DNA from 3 places in the Aminipila luticellarii genome. Region 3 is predicted to be linked to each of the others. Evidence: predicted binding sites of a transcription regulator. Region 3 holds the regulator's gene; each other region holds the start of a gene.
The links. The regulator LexA, encoded in region 3, represses DNA repair genes until DNA is damaged. The targets are predictions, from matches to a motif close to AGAACANNTGTTCT.

Region 1 (5,060 bases), 410 kb from region 3:
CCCTCATTCAGGATAACCGTTTCTCCTGAGTTCTTCGTTCCTATGAGCTGTATGTTTCCTGACTCAAGGCGGATCAACACCCTGTTCACATCCGGAAAGGCTGTGAGTTCGGTAAAGCCTTCATTGCTTCCCATACCAAGCCGCACACCGCCGTCAAAGGTCATTTCATACTCACCGGCACTTGAACTTCCATATTTTAAACCAATCCTGATATACTCCGGCATGGTGGAAGCATCCGCACAGCTGACGCTAAAAGCCGCATATGCGGTTATGATTACTATACATGCTATAGCTATTGACAAAAATCTTTTTACTGTAAACTCCATATCCATTCCTCATATTCTTACTCTGGCATTTTGATTCCTAAGTGCTTATAGGCCTGTTCTGAAACCATTCTTCCCTTTTGCGTTCTGTGCAAAAATCCCGCTTGAATCAGATAAGGTTCGTAGACATCTTCAATCGTGACCCGATCTTCACCGATGGAGGCGGCAATGGTATCTATGCCCACAGGTCCGCCCTTGAAACGCTCAATAATCAGCTTTAGGATTTCTCTGTCCAGTGCTTCCAGCCCGTATTCATCTACTCCAAGAGATTTCAGGGTTTCATTGGTTATATCCAGATCAATGACTCCTCTGCCCTTCACCTGACTAAAGTCTCTTACCCGTTTAAGTATCCTGTTGGCAACCCTTGGGGTTCCTCTTGACCGCTTAGCCATAGCTTCCAGGGACGCATCATCCACTTCGATGTTTAAAAGCCCCGCAGATCTCAGAATAATTTTTTTCAATTCCTCTATGGTGTACAGTTCAAATTTGCTGACCACACCGAACCGATCTCGGAGAGGGGCAGACAGACTTCCTGCTCTGGTAGTGGCTCCTATTAAAGTAAATTTCGCCAAATCCAGACGAATCGATCTGGCCGACGGGCCTTTTCCTATGATAATATCCAGCGCATAATCCTCCATGGCAGAATACAGCACTTCTTCTACCGATCGGTTCAATCTGTGTATTTCGTCGATGAAGAGCACATCGTTTTCATTTAGATTCGTGAGTATTGCTGCCAAGTCCCCGGCTCTTTCTATAGCCGGTCCCGATGTGATTCGCAGATCCACCCCAAGCTCATTGGCTATAATTCCGGCCAGCGTAGTTTTCCCTAAGCCCGGCGGACCGTAAAAAAGCACATGATCCAGCGGTTCATTTCGCATCTGCGCCGCTTCAATAAACACCTTTAAGTTTTCCGTAGCGGTTTTCTGACCGATGTAGTCCTCTAATTTTTTAGGCCGCAGCGTAAGCTCTACGCCTTCTTCCTCCTTATTTTGATTCGCAGAAGTGATCCGCTCATCATATTCCATAAAATCCATTGTACATGCTCCTGTTTATATCAGCATAATCTCTTTAATGCCTTCTTTATATACTCCTCTACTGTCAAATCGTTTTCCTCTATCCCCGCAAGAGCCTCTACCGCCTCACCCTTGCTGTATCCGAGAGCGATCAAGGCACGAACGGCTTCTCCTTTTTCATTCAGGCTGGCACCGGCAATATCGGAGGCCGGTATGCCGCCGACTATAGCTTCCGTCGCATCCAGCTTATCCTTTAACTCCAGTACAATCCTCTGAGCAATTTTTTTGCCGATTCCGTTTGCTTTCGTCAAAGCCGCGGCATCCTCAAAGACAATAGCTTTTTGGAGTTCCGTGATTGGCAGGGCGGATAAAATAGCCAAAGCGGCTTTTGCCCCGACGCCGTTGACCGTCATAAGCTTCCGAAACAGCTGCAAACTTTCCCGATCAGCAAACCCATACAGGCTTATGTCGTCCTCTCTTACTATCATAGCCGTATAAACCATGACCTGCTGACCTTCTTTTGAAAGATACACAGCCGAATTGTCCGGAACGGAAACCTCATAGCCCAATCCGCCCGTTTCTATCACAACACCGCCGGGAAAATTTCCGGCTAATGTTCCTTTTATAAAATGAAGCATTTTTCCTCCTTCACCCTTTGTACTCTACATCTATTTATCCGGGTTATCCTTATTATTTCAGCTTTGCTATTTTTGAAAGGCGCTTATTGGCATTAGATGAATGCCCGTGACATATGGCTGCTGCCAAGGCATCTGCGGTATCGTCGGGTTTTGGGATTTCTTTCAGATTTAAAATCGTCTTTACCATACTTTGTACCTGTTTTTTTTCCGCCCTTCCGTATCCTACAAGAGCCTGCTTGATCTGCAGCGGCGTATACTCGGCTATATCCATGCCTGAATTGGCACAGGCAAGAATAGCTACGCCTCTGGCCTGTCCCACCATAATAGCGGTTTTCGTGTTGGTGTTAAAAAACAGTTCTTCAATGGAAGCCACTTCCGGTTCATACTCTGCAATGATTTCTGTCAGGGAACTATACAAACATTTAAGCCTGTCCGTCATGCTCATGGAAGCCTCCGTTGTAACGGCTCCATATCCGCAGACGTCAAAATGATTTCCCTTCATTTCAATGATGCCATACCCTAAGATCGCATATCCCGGATCTATTCCTAATATTCTCATACATTCTCCATAACTATAATAGTATACCATATATTTGTTTGATTCCAAATCGTATTATCTTTTCCATTTTATCACACAAACACATGTTTGTCTACCCATGTATATACAACCCACAAACAGCCAGTAATCTATTCTATATACGATTTCTGCTGTTTCCGGCTAAGCTTGATTTGTAATGGGATTCGGTTCCTATCGATAAAGAATAATTAGTATTGAATACTTCTGTATAATTATGTTATAGTATACACGTAATGTATTTTTATAAAAAAAGAGCTGCGCGGAGGTAATAGTATGCGTTATTCAAGGCAAAACAAAATTCTTGAAATTATAAGCACTTATGAAGTGGAAACACAGGAAAAACTCGCTTCACTATTAAAGGAAAGCGGCTATGATGTTACTCAGGCCACCATCTCAAGAGATATTAAGGAACTGCAGTTGATCAAAGTCCTATCCAACACCGGAAAATACAAATATGCTCTGGGAAATTCCATAGAAACGCCTATTTCTGATCGGTTTATAAAAATTTTCAAAGAGACGATTCGGAGTGTAGCCCCATCTTATAACCTTATTATAGTAAAAACCTTATCCGGTTGCGGTCCTGCGGCAGGTGAAGCGATTGACTCACTGAACTTCCCGCACATTGTCGGTTCTGTTGCAGGTGATAATACCCTGATGATCATCGTAGATGACTTGGAAAATGTCCCTGCTCTGGTACAAAAGTTTAATGATTTACTACAATAATTTACGCTGGGAGGTTCATCATTATGATTTCTCATTTACATGTAAAGGATTTCGCTATTATTGACGAAATGGATGTGGATTTCCATACCGGCTTAAATATCATCACTGGCGAAACGGGTGCGGGCAAATCTATTATTATAGAAGCAGTAAGCCTTGCTTTAGGGAGCCGGGCGGATACTGCTTTTGTTCGTTCCGGGAAAGATAAAGCGGTAATCGAACTGATTGTGGAAGACTGCTCCCCTCAAGCCGCAGAGCTGTTGGCAGAAAACGATATTGCCGCCGAGGATGATCAGGTCATTATCCGGCGTGAAATTTCCGCTGCGGGCAAGAGCATATGCAGGGTCAACAATCAAATTGTATCGGTATCCTTCTTAAATGCTCTTTGTAAAAAATTGGCAGATATTCACGGCCAATATGATCATCAGTCCTTGCTGGATCCTGAGCTGCACATTACCTTTTTAGATTTATACAACAGTGCGGAAATACTGCCGGTCAAGGCTTTGACTGAAAAGTTCTATCTGGAGTATAAAAAGCTTACGCTGGAATTAAATCGATTGGTATCCAATGCGGCTGACAATCAGCGCAAACAGGATTTCATGACCTTTGAATTAAACGAAATCGACAGTGCAAGGCTTTCTCCCGGCGAAGATACCGCCTTGGAAGAGGACATCCTTTCTCTGCAAAACAGCGAAAAAATATATGGAAATCTGTCCAATGCTTACGATGCCATTTATGGGGATTCGCCTTCTGTTCTGCAAGCCTTATCCAGAGTACAAAATCAGCTGCAGGAGATCGCTTCTTATTCCAGGCCGGTCAATGACCTACTCTCTGATTTTGATGATGCCTATTACAAGCTGGAAGATATCAGTCAGGAAATCCGAAATATTCGGGAGCACATAACCTTTTCACCGGAGCAGCTGGACTCGGCTATCTCAAGAATGAATCAAATCGATAAACTGAAACTGAAATATGGCGGATCCATTGAAAAAATAGTATCCTACCGGGCACAGCTGGAAAAAGATCTGGCTCAGATCGAAAACATAGATGAAGCAAAAGAAAGGCTCTCTCACGATTTATCTGTGTGCGAAGAACAGCTGAAATTAGCTTCTGAACGGCTTTCGGCTCTCAGAAAGACCTCTGCCGCAGAACTTCAAACTAAAATTAAAGAACAGCTCCACGAGTTGAGCTTTAATAACTCAGAATTTGAAATCGGCATGACCGAAAATCCAGCCGGTTATACTGCAAACGGTACAGATCTGGCAGAATTTCTGATCAGTACAAATCGGGGAGAACCGTTAAAGCCTTTATCCAAAATTGCTTCCGGCGGAGAAATGTCCAGAATCATGCTGGCCTTTAAAAAGGTCATTGGAGATTATGATGATATTCCTACCATGATTTTTGATGAAATAGACACGGGTATCAGCGGAATAGCTGCCAGCGTCGTCGGAAAGAAGCTGAAAGAAATCGCACGAAATCATCAGATCATCTGCATTACCCACCTTCCGCAGATAACGGCTTGCGGAAGCCATAATTATAAAATAGTAAAGCATTCGGATGAACGTGCTACCTACACCACAGTCGTACCTCTTTCCCGGGAGGAAAAGATTCAAGAGGTCGCTCGTCTTTTAGGCGGGCTCAACATCACCGAATCTACTTTAAAAAGTGCGGAAGAGCTTATCGAAGCTTCTGCCTTTGAATAATACATAAAAGGTGGTTACGCCGAAGGGAGCCCATGGTTTCCTTCGGCGGCTGCAAACAGCCTGAGTCTCCCCCCTTATCGGCGAGG
Region 2 (5,060 bases), 490 kb from region 3:
CAGGAGCTTGATGTCTCCGAAGCCAATATACTCCTGATTTCGCAGCAGGACACCGATCGTGAGCAGGAATATAAAGGGCAGTGCTCCGGAAAGGAGACCCTCCAATTTATACCATATGTTTGGGGAGTCCGAATATAGGATACCCAGCAAGAAAATCAAGATAATATGCTGATCCGGTATGATTCTATAAAGATTGTCCGATAAACAGATGTGAGCCAGAAGCAATATCATAAGAAGTTCTGTTAAGGTGTTCAGCGGGGTATGCGTTTCATGGAAAAACAGAAACAGGCTGAAGGAGGTAAACAAAAATACCGGGAAGAAATACATAGAAAAGGATAAAGGCGTTTTCTCCGGCTGGATTATAAGATCAGCATCATAATCGCACAGCCAGGAATACGGAATGCAATCGAAGCTGTAAACGATAGTGAGGGAATAAAGTGCGCTGGCAAAAAAAAGAAACAACATAAAAAGCCTCCTTCCAATATATGTAATATCATAGATGAATTTACATATATTGTCAAGCGGCTTTTGTTTTTTAGTCTATTCCACGGGATCTTATCTCTTCGCTATGGGAACATATTCCAAATAAGGCTGTACTCCGTTGTAGGCCGGACGCATCAGACGTCTGCCCGTAATGATTTCCTCCAGCCTGTGAGCGCACCATCCGGAAAGTCTGGCGGTGGCAAACAGAGGGGTTGCGATGTCTACCGGAATGTTTAAAGCTCTGTACACAAAACCGGAATAGAGGTCCACATTAGCCGGCATAGGCTTGTCGATGCCCTTGACCTCTTTATACAGGGAGGCTCCGCGGTTTTCTATAAATTCATACAGGTGAAAGGAATCCTCCAATCCTTTGCTTTCAGCCAGCTTTCTTGCCATGCTTTTCAGCAGAGTGGCTCTTGGATCGGAAATGGTGTAAATCGCGTGACCCAGTCCGTAAATTAATCCGCTCCTGTCATTGGCGTCTCCTTTTAGAACCTTTACCAGATAATCCTCCACCTGAGCCTCGTTGGTAATATCCTTCACGTGATGAACCAAATCGTGCATCATATTGATAACAGCAATATTGGCTCCCCCGTGCCGAGGACCTTTTAAGGAGCCTACAGCTGCGGAAATAGCCGAATATGTATCCGTACCGGAAGAGGAGACCAGGTGAGTCGTGAAGGTGGAATTATTACCGCCTCCATGCTCTGCATGCAATATCAGAGACAAATCCAGCAGTTTTGCTTCAATATCGGTGTATTCGCCCGTGGGGCGAATCATTCGTAAAATGTTTTCTGCCGTACTCAACTCCGGAATTGGATTGTGCAAATGCAGGCTTTCATTATCAAAGGAAGAACGCTTTGCCTGAAAACCATATGCGATCAGTGCCGGAAAATGTCCGATAAGGGATATGGATTGGCGCAGTACGTTTTCTATGGAGGTATCGTCCGGGTTGTCATCATAGGAATACATGGCTAAAACACTTCTGGCCAGCTTGTTCATAATGCTTTTGGAAGGTGCCGTCAAAATCATGTCTCTGGCGAAGCCCTTTGGAAGCTCTCGTTTAGCTCCCAGCAGCTTGGTAAATTCGGATAATTCCTCCTTGCTGGGAAGTTCTCCGAATAGAAGGAGGTATGTTACTTCCTCAAATCCAAAACGGTTCTCTTTTACACAGTTATTAAAAAGATCTTCCACATCGTAGCCCCGGTAATACAGCTTCCCGTCAATGGCAATCTTGTTTCCCTGTTCGTCAAAATCATATCCGATTACGTCCCCCACCTTAGTGAGCCCCACAATAACTCCGGTTCCATTGGCGTTGCGGAGTCCTCTTTTTACATCCTTTTCAATGTATAAAGAATCCGGGATTATATCGGTCTTGCTTAAAATTTTTGCTTTACTCCTGTAAAAAGCCTTTTCCTCTGATAACTTGTCGATTAATCGATCGTTTTCCGCAGTAAAAGCCTCATAGTTGTCACCCATAATCATCACCTCAATCTATTTTATGTTTGGAATACTCCAAAATGTATAACCGTATACAATTATATTTTTAATAAAATCGATATCACAAAAATATCGATTCAACTTGCCAAAACAAAAAATTTATACTTTTACAGTATATCATGATAAAAGGATAACAACAAGGGTATAAATAAAAATAATCACATCTGGACAATAAAAGTTGTGTGTGATATGATAAAATAAACAAATGTTCTTATATAACAAAAGAGGCAGATAAATGGGTGAATTTAAAATAGTTTCGGATTTTAAGCTGATGGGCGATCAGCCCCAGGCGGTGGAACGCCTTGCAGAGGGCATTTCTAAAGGTAAAAAACATCAGACTCTGCTTGGGGTGACGGGATCGGGAAAAACGTTTACAATTGCAAATCTTATTGAACGGGTTCAGAAACCTACACTGGTGATCTCCCACAATAAAACACTGGCAGCTCAGCTGCACGGTGAGTTCAAAGAGTTTTTTCCGAACAATGCGGTAGAATACTTTGTCAGCTACTATGATTATTATCAACCGGAGGCCTATGTGCCTTCTACGGATACGTACATTGAAAAGGATTCGGATATTAATGATGAAATAGAGAAACTGCGTCACTCTGCCACGGCGGCTCTCGCCGAGCGGAAGGACGTTATTATTGTTGCCAGCGTTTCCTGTATATATGGCTTGGGAAGTCCGTTTGATTATGAAAATCAAATGCTGTCCCTGAGACCGGGGATGGAAAAGAGCAGGCAGGATATATTAAGGAAGCTGGTGGATATTCAATATACCAGAAATGATATGAGCTTTACAAGGGGAACCTTCCGGGCAAGAGGAGACACGATAGACATCTATCCCGCCGGAGCGGAAAGTGCTGTTCGGGTAGAGCTTTTTGGCGATGAAATAGAGAGCATCAAGGAAATGAATCCGGTAACGGGAGAAATCCTGGGAATAAGAAACCATGTGGCCATATTTCCGGCGTCCCACTATGTTACCTCAAAGGAAAATATGGATCGGGCGCTGGTTACCATTGAAGAGGAATTAAAGGATCGGGTGACCTGGTTCAAGGATCGGGGAAAGCTTTTGGAAGCTCAGAGAATAGAGCAAAGGACCCACTACGATCTGGAAATGCTTAGAGAAGTGGGAAGCTGTAAGGGAATAGAGAACTATTCGAGACATATAAACGGACTGCCGGCGGGGAATCGGCCGTATACTTTAATCGACTATTTTCCGGAGGACTTCCTGATTGTAATAGATGAATCCCATGTTATGCTGCCCCAGCTTCACGCGATGTATGCCGGAGACCGTTCAAGAAAATCCTCCCTGGTGGAGTACGGGTTCAGGCTGCCTTCCGCTTTGGACAACAGGCCTCTTAAATTTGAAGAATTCGAGAACATGGTGAACCAGATCGTATACGTCAGTGCGACCCCGGCAAAATACGAGCTGGAGAACAGCGGAGGAATTTCGGCGGAACAGGTGATTCGTCCGACGGGTCTGTTGGATCCTAAAATCGAAATCCGAAAGACAGAAGGACAAATCGATGATCTGATAGGCGAAATTAATAAGGTGGCGGAGCAGGGAGAACGGGTATTTATCACCACTTTAACGAAAAAAATGTCGGAAAGTCTGACCGATTACCTGAAAAATGTGGGAATCCGGGTACGGTATCTGCATTCGGAAATTGATACACTGGAACGAATGGAAATCATACGGGACTTGAGATTGGGTGTTTTTGATGCGCTCGTGGGGATCAATCTGCTCCGAGAGGGACTGGATATTCCGGAGGTTTCGCTGGTGGTCATTTTAGATGCGGACAAGCAGGGATTTTTGAGAACAGAGACTTCCTTGATTCAGACCATAGGCCGTGCGGCAAGAAACGCACAGGGCCGGGTCATCATGTACGCAGACGGAATGAGCGACGCTATGAAAAAGGCGATTGAGGAAACTGAGAGAAGACGAGGTATTCAGCAGTCCTATAATGAAAAGCATGGCATTACACCAACTACTGTGAAAAAAGCGGTACGGGATGTAATCGAAGCCACAAAAGTCGCAGAGGAAGAGATGGAATACTATGCGGGAAAGAGTCCGCTTGAATTGACCAAGAAAGAACTGACGGAATATATCAAGAAGCTTGAAAAAGAAATGAAGCAGGCTGCCGCCGATTTACAGTTTGAACGAGCGGCTCAGTTAAGAGACCAGATCTTTGAATATAAGTTGAAGCTTTAGTTAGAAAATCAAGGTATATCGTTCAATAGCGATACACCTGTTACACAAGGTTACAAATGGAGAAAAAATGGCAAACGAAATTATTATAAAAGGTGCCAGTGAGCACAATTTAAAAAATATAGATATTACGATACCAAGAGATCAAATGGTGGTTCTTACAGGGCTCTCCGGTTCGGGAAAATCCTCCCTGGCCTTTGATACCATCTATGCGGAAGGGCAGAGACGATATGTGGAAAGCCTGTCCTCCTATGCCAGACAGTTTCTGGGTCAGATGGAAAAGCCGGATGTGGAGTATATCGAAGGACTCTCCCCCGCTATTTCTATCGACCAGAAGACCACCAGCAAGAATCCCCGTTCCACAGTAGGCACTGTCACAGAAATTCATGATTATCTGCGTCTGATGTATGCGAGGATAGGGATTCCTCATTGCCCGGTATGCGGGCGGGAAATCAAAAGCCAATCCGTAGACCAGATTGTGGACAGCCTAATGTTGTTAGACGATGGGACGAGAATTACAATCCTTGCGCCTGTTATCAGAGAGCGTAAGGGCGAGCATGAAAAGATCATAGAACGAATTCGGAAAGAAGGCTTCTCCCGAGCCAGAATCGACGGCGAACTGGTAAACATTACAGAAGAAGAAGTAAAACTGGAGAAAACCTTTAAACATACTATAGAAATCGTCGTAGACAGGATTATTATAAAGGAAGGTGCGGAAAGCAGGCTGGCCGAAGCTGTGGAACTTTCCATTTCTCACGGCAACGGTTTAGTTGTAACCCAGATTCAGAATAAGGAAACCGGAGAGGTGCACGACAAGATCTTTTCTACCAAGCTGGCTTGTCCCGAACACGGCGTCAGCATAGAAGAA
Region 3 (5,060 bases):
ATTCTCAAGAAATAAGTATTCCGCATAAACCTCCACATAAAAAACCCCCTCACAAGCTATATCATAAAGATGATTATAGACCTCACAAGGGGGAAAAATTGTCATATTCAAATGTCGAATAATAAATTTAATCTAAATTATTTTACGGCCTTCTTTGCAGTATCGCATAGCTGTGCAAATGCAGCAGTGTCGTAGATAGCCATTTCAGAAAGCATTTTTCTGTTGATTTCAATACCTGACTTTCTTAGACCGTCCATTAGTCTGCTGTATGAAATATCATTCATTCTTGCGCCGGCATTAATTCTGGCGATCCACAGTCTTCTATATTCTCTCTTCTTATTTTTTCTTCCTACATATGCGGAACGAAGGGAACGCATCACTGCCGGATTAGCGGCTCTGAACACCTTGCTCTTCTGTCCGTAGAAACCTTTTGCTAACTTTAAAATCTTCTTATGTCTTTTATGAGCGTTAACGCCCTTTTTTACTCTTGCCATTATTCAAACCTCCTAATACTATTTATCTAATACAGCTTTAATTCTCTTGTGATCTGCACTACCAAGAATCGTGGATTTTCTCAATCCTCTTTTTCTCTTTGCACACTTTTTAGTAAGAATATGGCTCTTATATGCCTTGTTTCTCTTTACTTTTCCTGTACCTGTTAATTTAAATCTCTTGCTTGCGCCTCTATGAGACTTCATTTTATTCTTAGCCATGGTAATGTTCCTCCTACGTAAATTTGTTTCTGTTATCTACTATCTATTTATCTGCCTTAGGTGCAACAATCATAATCAAACTTCTGCCTTCAAATTCAGGCTTTTTTTCTATTGTACCTACGGAAGCGACTGATTCTGCAAACAATTTCATGACATCCAGCCCTTTATTCGCATAATCCTTTTCTCTTCCTTTAAACCTCAAGCTAACTTTGACCCTGTCTCCGTCCTTTAAAAACTTTATTGCAGTATTAGCCTTCACTTGAATGTCATGCACCTCAATAAATGTACTTAAACGAATTTCCTTCACTGAAGTAACTTTTTGCTTTTTCTTTGCTTCTTTTTCTCTTTTTTGAAGTTCATAACGGTACTTGCCGTAATCAAGGATCTTACAAACTGGCGGGTTAGCATTTGGCGAAATATTCACTAAGTCAAGCTTTTTTTCATTAGCCAGCGCTAATGCATCTTCAAGACTCATGATTCCAAGCTGCGTTCCATCATTGTCAATAACTCTCAATTCCTTGTCACGAATTTCTTCGTTGATTAGATTTTCCTTGCTAATGTTCTTGCACCTCCTGCAAATAATAATAAAATAAGCGGATACTTCAGTACCCGCTCCACAAAACACATATGTGCCATCATTGCTTTATTGACCCTACCAGCAAAGCCAATAAGGTGAGAAGCGGATAACTTCTTCTTTATCACTCAGACACTATACCATTTATATCAAAGCATGTCAAGCAATATCTTTAAAATACTAAAAATATCGAAATACACCTTTGACCTTTCCCAATATCTTGACTTCCTTGACGATAATGGGGCTCATAGTCGAATTCTCCGGCTGCAGCCGAATATGATCTGCTTCTTTATAAAAAGTCTTGACGGTGGCTTCACTTTCAAAGCCGTCTATCATGGCGACAACGATTTCTCCGTTCTTCGCCGTGTTCTGCTGTTCTACCAATATATAATCCCCATCGAAAATACCGGCTTCAATCATGCTTTCCCCTTTCACGGTCAGCATGAAATTTGTTCCCCTGCCTGCAAACCTTGCCGGGATAGGAAAAGATTCTTCAATATTCTGTTCCGCCAGTATGGGCGTTCCCGCCGCAATTCTTCCCACTACCGGGATATCGATCACGTCAATGCGCTCTGCATTGGAATAGGCATCTCCATTCAGGTTTCGGGACGGATCGGCAGCCCGCTCATGAGATTCGGGATCCACGATCATCAAGGCACGGGGCTTTGAAGGATCTTTTTTTATGAAACCTTTCAACTCCAGATTTTCAATGTCCTTGTGAACGGTAGATGTAGATTTAATATTTAAAGCGGTGCAGATTTCTCTTACGGTAGGTGGATATCCTTTTTGGCTGATTTCTTTTTTCATATAATCCAGTATGCGCTGTTCTCGCTCTTTTAGTTTTTCCATTTTCCGCCTCCATTTATATCTATTAAAAGACTCTGCAATAGACTCTCATCACAATTTCTTAAAAGCCCGTAGCGGGATTTTAACCAATTCTTGGTATAGTATAACATAGGCGTGTCTTTTTGTAAACATGTGTTCCGAAATTATGTTCTAATATCTTTTCCTCCGCCGCACAAAAATAGGCTGTAATACTGCCTCTGCATTTGCAGGGAGTACGTACAGCCTGTTTTAATTCCATCTTTTTCTCTTATTATTTGTACGCGTCATTTAGAGATTTAACGATGCCCTTTGCGGCAGCCAACGCATAATGATCTGCAAACTCCTCTTTCTGCATCATCTGAAGATCATTTTCATTGGAAAGAAATGCTCCTTCCACAATAATGGCCGGCATGGAGGTCTTGTTCAGCACAGCCATTTCCGGACTGTTTTTTATGCCCCTTTTGGTCGTACCCAAAATGCTGACCATTTCATTTTCAATATTGGTTGCAATCGTCTTACTGTCGATCCCATAAAGCTGTTGTTCATTCTCACCATCCCCATTGACCTTACTGTTATATAAGACCTCCGTACCGTGAGCTGAGGCAGCGGTGCTGGAATTGTTGTGGACAGAAATGAAAATCGTTGCACCAATATTATTCGCTTTTTGAGCCCGTTCTAACAGGGTGTAATACACATCGGAATCCCGAATCATACAGGTACTGACCCCTGCACTTTTAAGATATTCATTTAATTTCAGACCCACTGCAAGATTTACATCCTTTTCCTGCAATTCATCCGCCTGTCCCTTATGACCTATAGAACCGCTGTCTTTTCCGCCATGCCCCATATCAATTGCAACAATCTTTCCCTTTGCAGCTTCGTGGAGCTGATCAAACTGCCAGCTTCCGACCGTATTGGAATCACTTCCTGTACTGTTATTTTCATTTGGCTCGGTAACAACCGGTTCTTCCCCTTTTACCGGTGAGGAAATGAGGACACTTCGAGTTGAATCCTGCCAGCCTACTTCACACCCCAGTGCTTCTGCGGTAAACCGGACAGGAATCATGGTGCTTCCATAATAATCCCCGTCATTATCAATAATAAGTGCAGGAACCTCTAAATTTTGTGTTTTTCCATTGACCAGGGCCTTATTGGATCCAATGGTAAGGACCACTTCTGTGTCGTCATAGGTCACATACACTTTTTGTGTATCGTTCTGCCAGGTAACCTTTCCGCCCATTTTTTCAAATAATGCTCTTGCCGGTATCAACGTTCTTTCTTTCACAATGACCGGAGGAACGTCGCTCTGAGAAAAAGCAATCCGCTGCCCGTCCAAAGATAGACCGACCGGATATTCTTCACAGAATTTCAGTCCTTCCTTTATATCAGATTGTGTAATGCCGGTTCCGGCGTACGCCATCCCGGACATGATTGCCATGAGCATTAGGATCATGGTTACTGTAATGAGTATTCTTTTCATGTTGTTCCCCTTTTTCTCGCTTTTTTCTTATCCGCAGTCAATAATCGACATTATCTTTGATTATACTCTCTTACACAGCGTTTGAAAATAGTAGAAACAAAAACGTAACAGAATTGAAAAATCTGCTATGGGTATCTATAAATGGGGCATCGGCGTCAACTTTCCAAACAGGGCATATCTGGCATTACTGAATTCATAGGAGCAAGTACATAAGGTCACGATCCGTTCTCCCTTCTCAACTGTCACAGCGGCTTTAAATGTAGATTTTTTCTCAAGGGATTCAATATAGTCTTGAAAGTCCCGGTCATCCCTGAAACTGCGCCGGACAGCTTCATAGCTTCCGTCCACCACCGTACCGGCAAACAGTTCCACTTTGAAGTCCCCCTCCGGCGTATAAATCATCATAGACGGATAGCTGTCATAAAAGCCTTGTTCTTTATACCTTGACAGAGAGGAAAACATGGACGTGTTTTTCATATTGTGGCCGTAAATAATGGTATTTCTATCTGAAAAATTGCTGGTATTACGATAGTCCATAAAAATCGAGCCCAATTTGTTCCATTCTCCGCTGAATAAACGTCTGAGATAATACGCATTGTCCTTCCCCTGCACCACGGGATAATCGATCTCCGTACCGGGAGCGGCAATCCATCCCACTACCTCCGGATTTATTTTTCTCAGAGCGGTAAAATCAATAGGTTCCTTCTGTTCTTTTGGCTCGGTTCCGGCAGCTTTTGACGACTGGTGCGCCTGACTGATTTTCCGATAGCTGACATCTCCCTGATGATACTGCCACTGATTCCATAGGAGAATACAGGCGGAGCACACCGTGCATGCTACACAAAACAGCATCAAAATATGCAATATCTTCCGCACCTCTGTTCTTTTCAGACTTTTCATTCGCTCCTTCCCTTTCTACTGCCATTGGATAAAGAATTGGCAGCGGAAAAAAACTTTCCGCTGCCAATTTCTCACATAAATTCTACTGGTTGATTATTTTTGAATTCCTGCATCGGAACGCTTTCTGCGAAGGACAAAATCAACACCGGCCAACGCTGTGAAAGCTATGGAAGAAAAAAGTATTCCAAGCTTTCCAACACTTTCCGCCTGATCCTCTCCCGTCTTAGGCATTCCGTTGACAGATCCATCCATTCCGCCCTGAGGAACTCTTCCGTCCCCGATTTCATCCGTAATCATTCCGGAGTGACCGGAGCCGTCAGCACCGCCCTGAGGAACCTTTCCATCTCCGATTTCATTTGTTGGATCTTTCGGATCCGTACCGGGGTTCCCCGGATTACCGCCGTAATGGTTCGTAAAGGAAGCCGACTTGATCGCATCCCCGGCGATAATGCCGGAAGCTCCCTTGCCGGAAACCGCGTACCCATCCTTTGTATAATCCGCTTCTGTCACGTTGTAGGTCGTGCCATCCGGCAGTCCGCTGATGGTAATGCTCTGCCCGTGGGCAAGA

Region 1: a site for LexA is predicted at 2,610-2,623, ahead of ruvC (crossover junction endodeoxyribonuclease RuvC). Genes of this name have one in related genera too.
Region 2: a site for LexA is predicted at 2,182-2,195, ahead of uvrB (excinuclease ABC subunit UvrB). Genes of this name have one in related genera too.

Annotation. Positions count from the first base shown of each region.
Region 1 is NZ_CP035281.1:1,211,900-1,216,959, reverse strand. Features, by position in the region: gene EQM06_RS05550 (SpoIID/LytB domain-containing protein) at 1-326, opposite strand, end outside; gene ruvB (Holliday junction branch migration DNA helicase RuvB) at 344-1,357, opposite strand; gene ruvA (Holliday junction branch migration protein RuvA) at 1,378-1,974, opposite strand; gene ruvC (crossover junction endodeoxyribonuclease RuvC) at 2,027-2,533, opposite strand; gene EQM06_RS05530 (arginine repressor) at 2,825-3,274, shown strand; gene recN (DNA repair protein RecN) at 3,298-4,974, shown strand.
Region 2 is NZ_CP035281.1:2,111,337-2,116,396, reverse strand. Features, by position in the region: gene EQM06_RS09860 (prepilin peptidase) at 1-465, opposite strand, end outside; gene EQM06_RS09855 (citrate/2-methylcitrate synthase) at 556-1,962, opposite strand; gene uvrB (excinuclease ABC subunit UvrB) at 2,219-4,195, shown strand; gene uvrA (excinuclease ABC subunit UvrA) at 4,263-5,060, shown strand, end outside.
Region 3 is NZ_CP035281.1:1,622,597-1,627,656, forward strand. Features, by position in the region: gene EQM06_RS07430 (sigma-E processing peptidase SpoIIGA) at 1-36, opposite strand, end outside; gene rplT (50S ribosomal protein L20) at 138-494, opposite strand; gene rpmI (50S ribosomal protein L35) at 513-713, opposite strand; gene infC (translation initiation factor IF-3) at 757-1,338, opposite strand; ribosomal protein L20 leader region at 1,293-1,415, opposite strand; gene lexA (transcriptional repressor LexA) at 1,468-2,136, opposite strand; gene EQM06_RS07455 (N-acetylmuramoyl-L-alanine amidase) at 2,384-3,592, opposite strand; gene srtB (class B sortase) at 3,728-4,492, opposite strand; gene EQM06_RS07465 (DUF7601 domain-containing protein) at 4,586-5,060, opposite strand, start outside.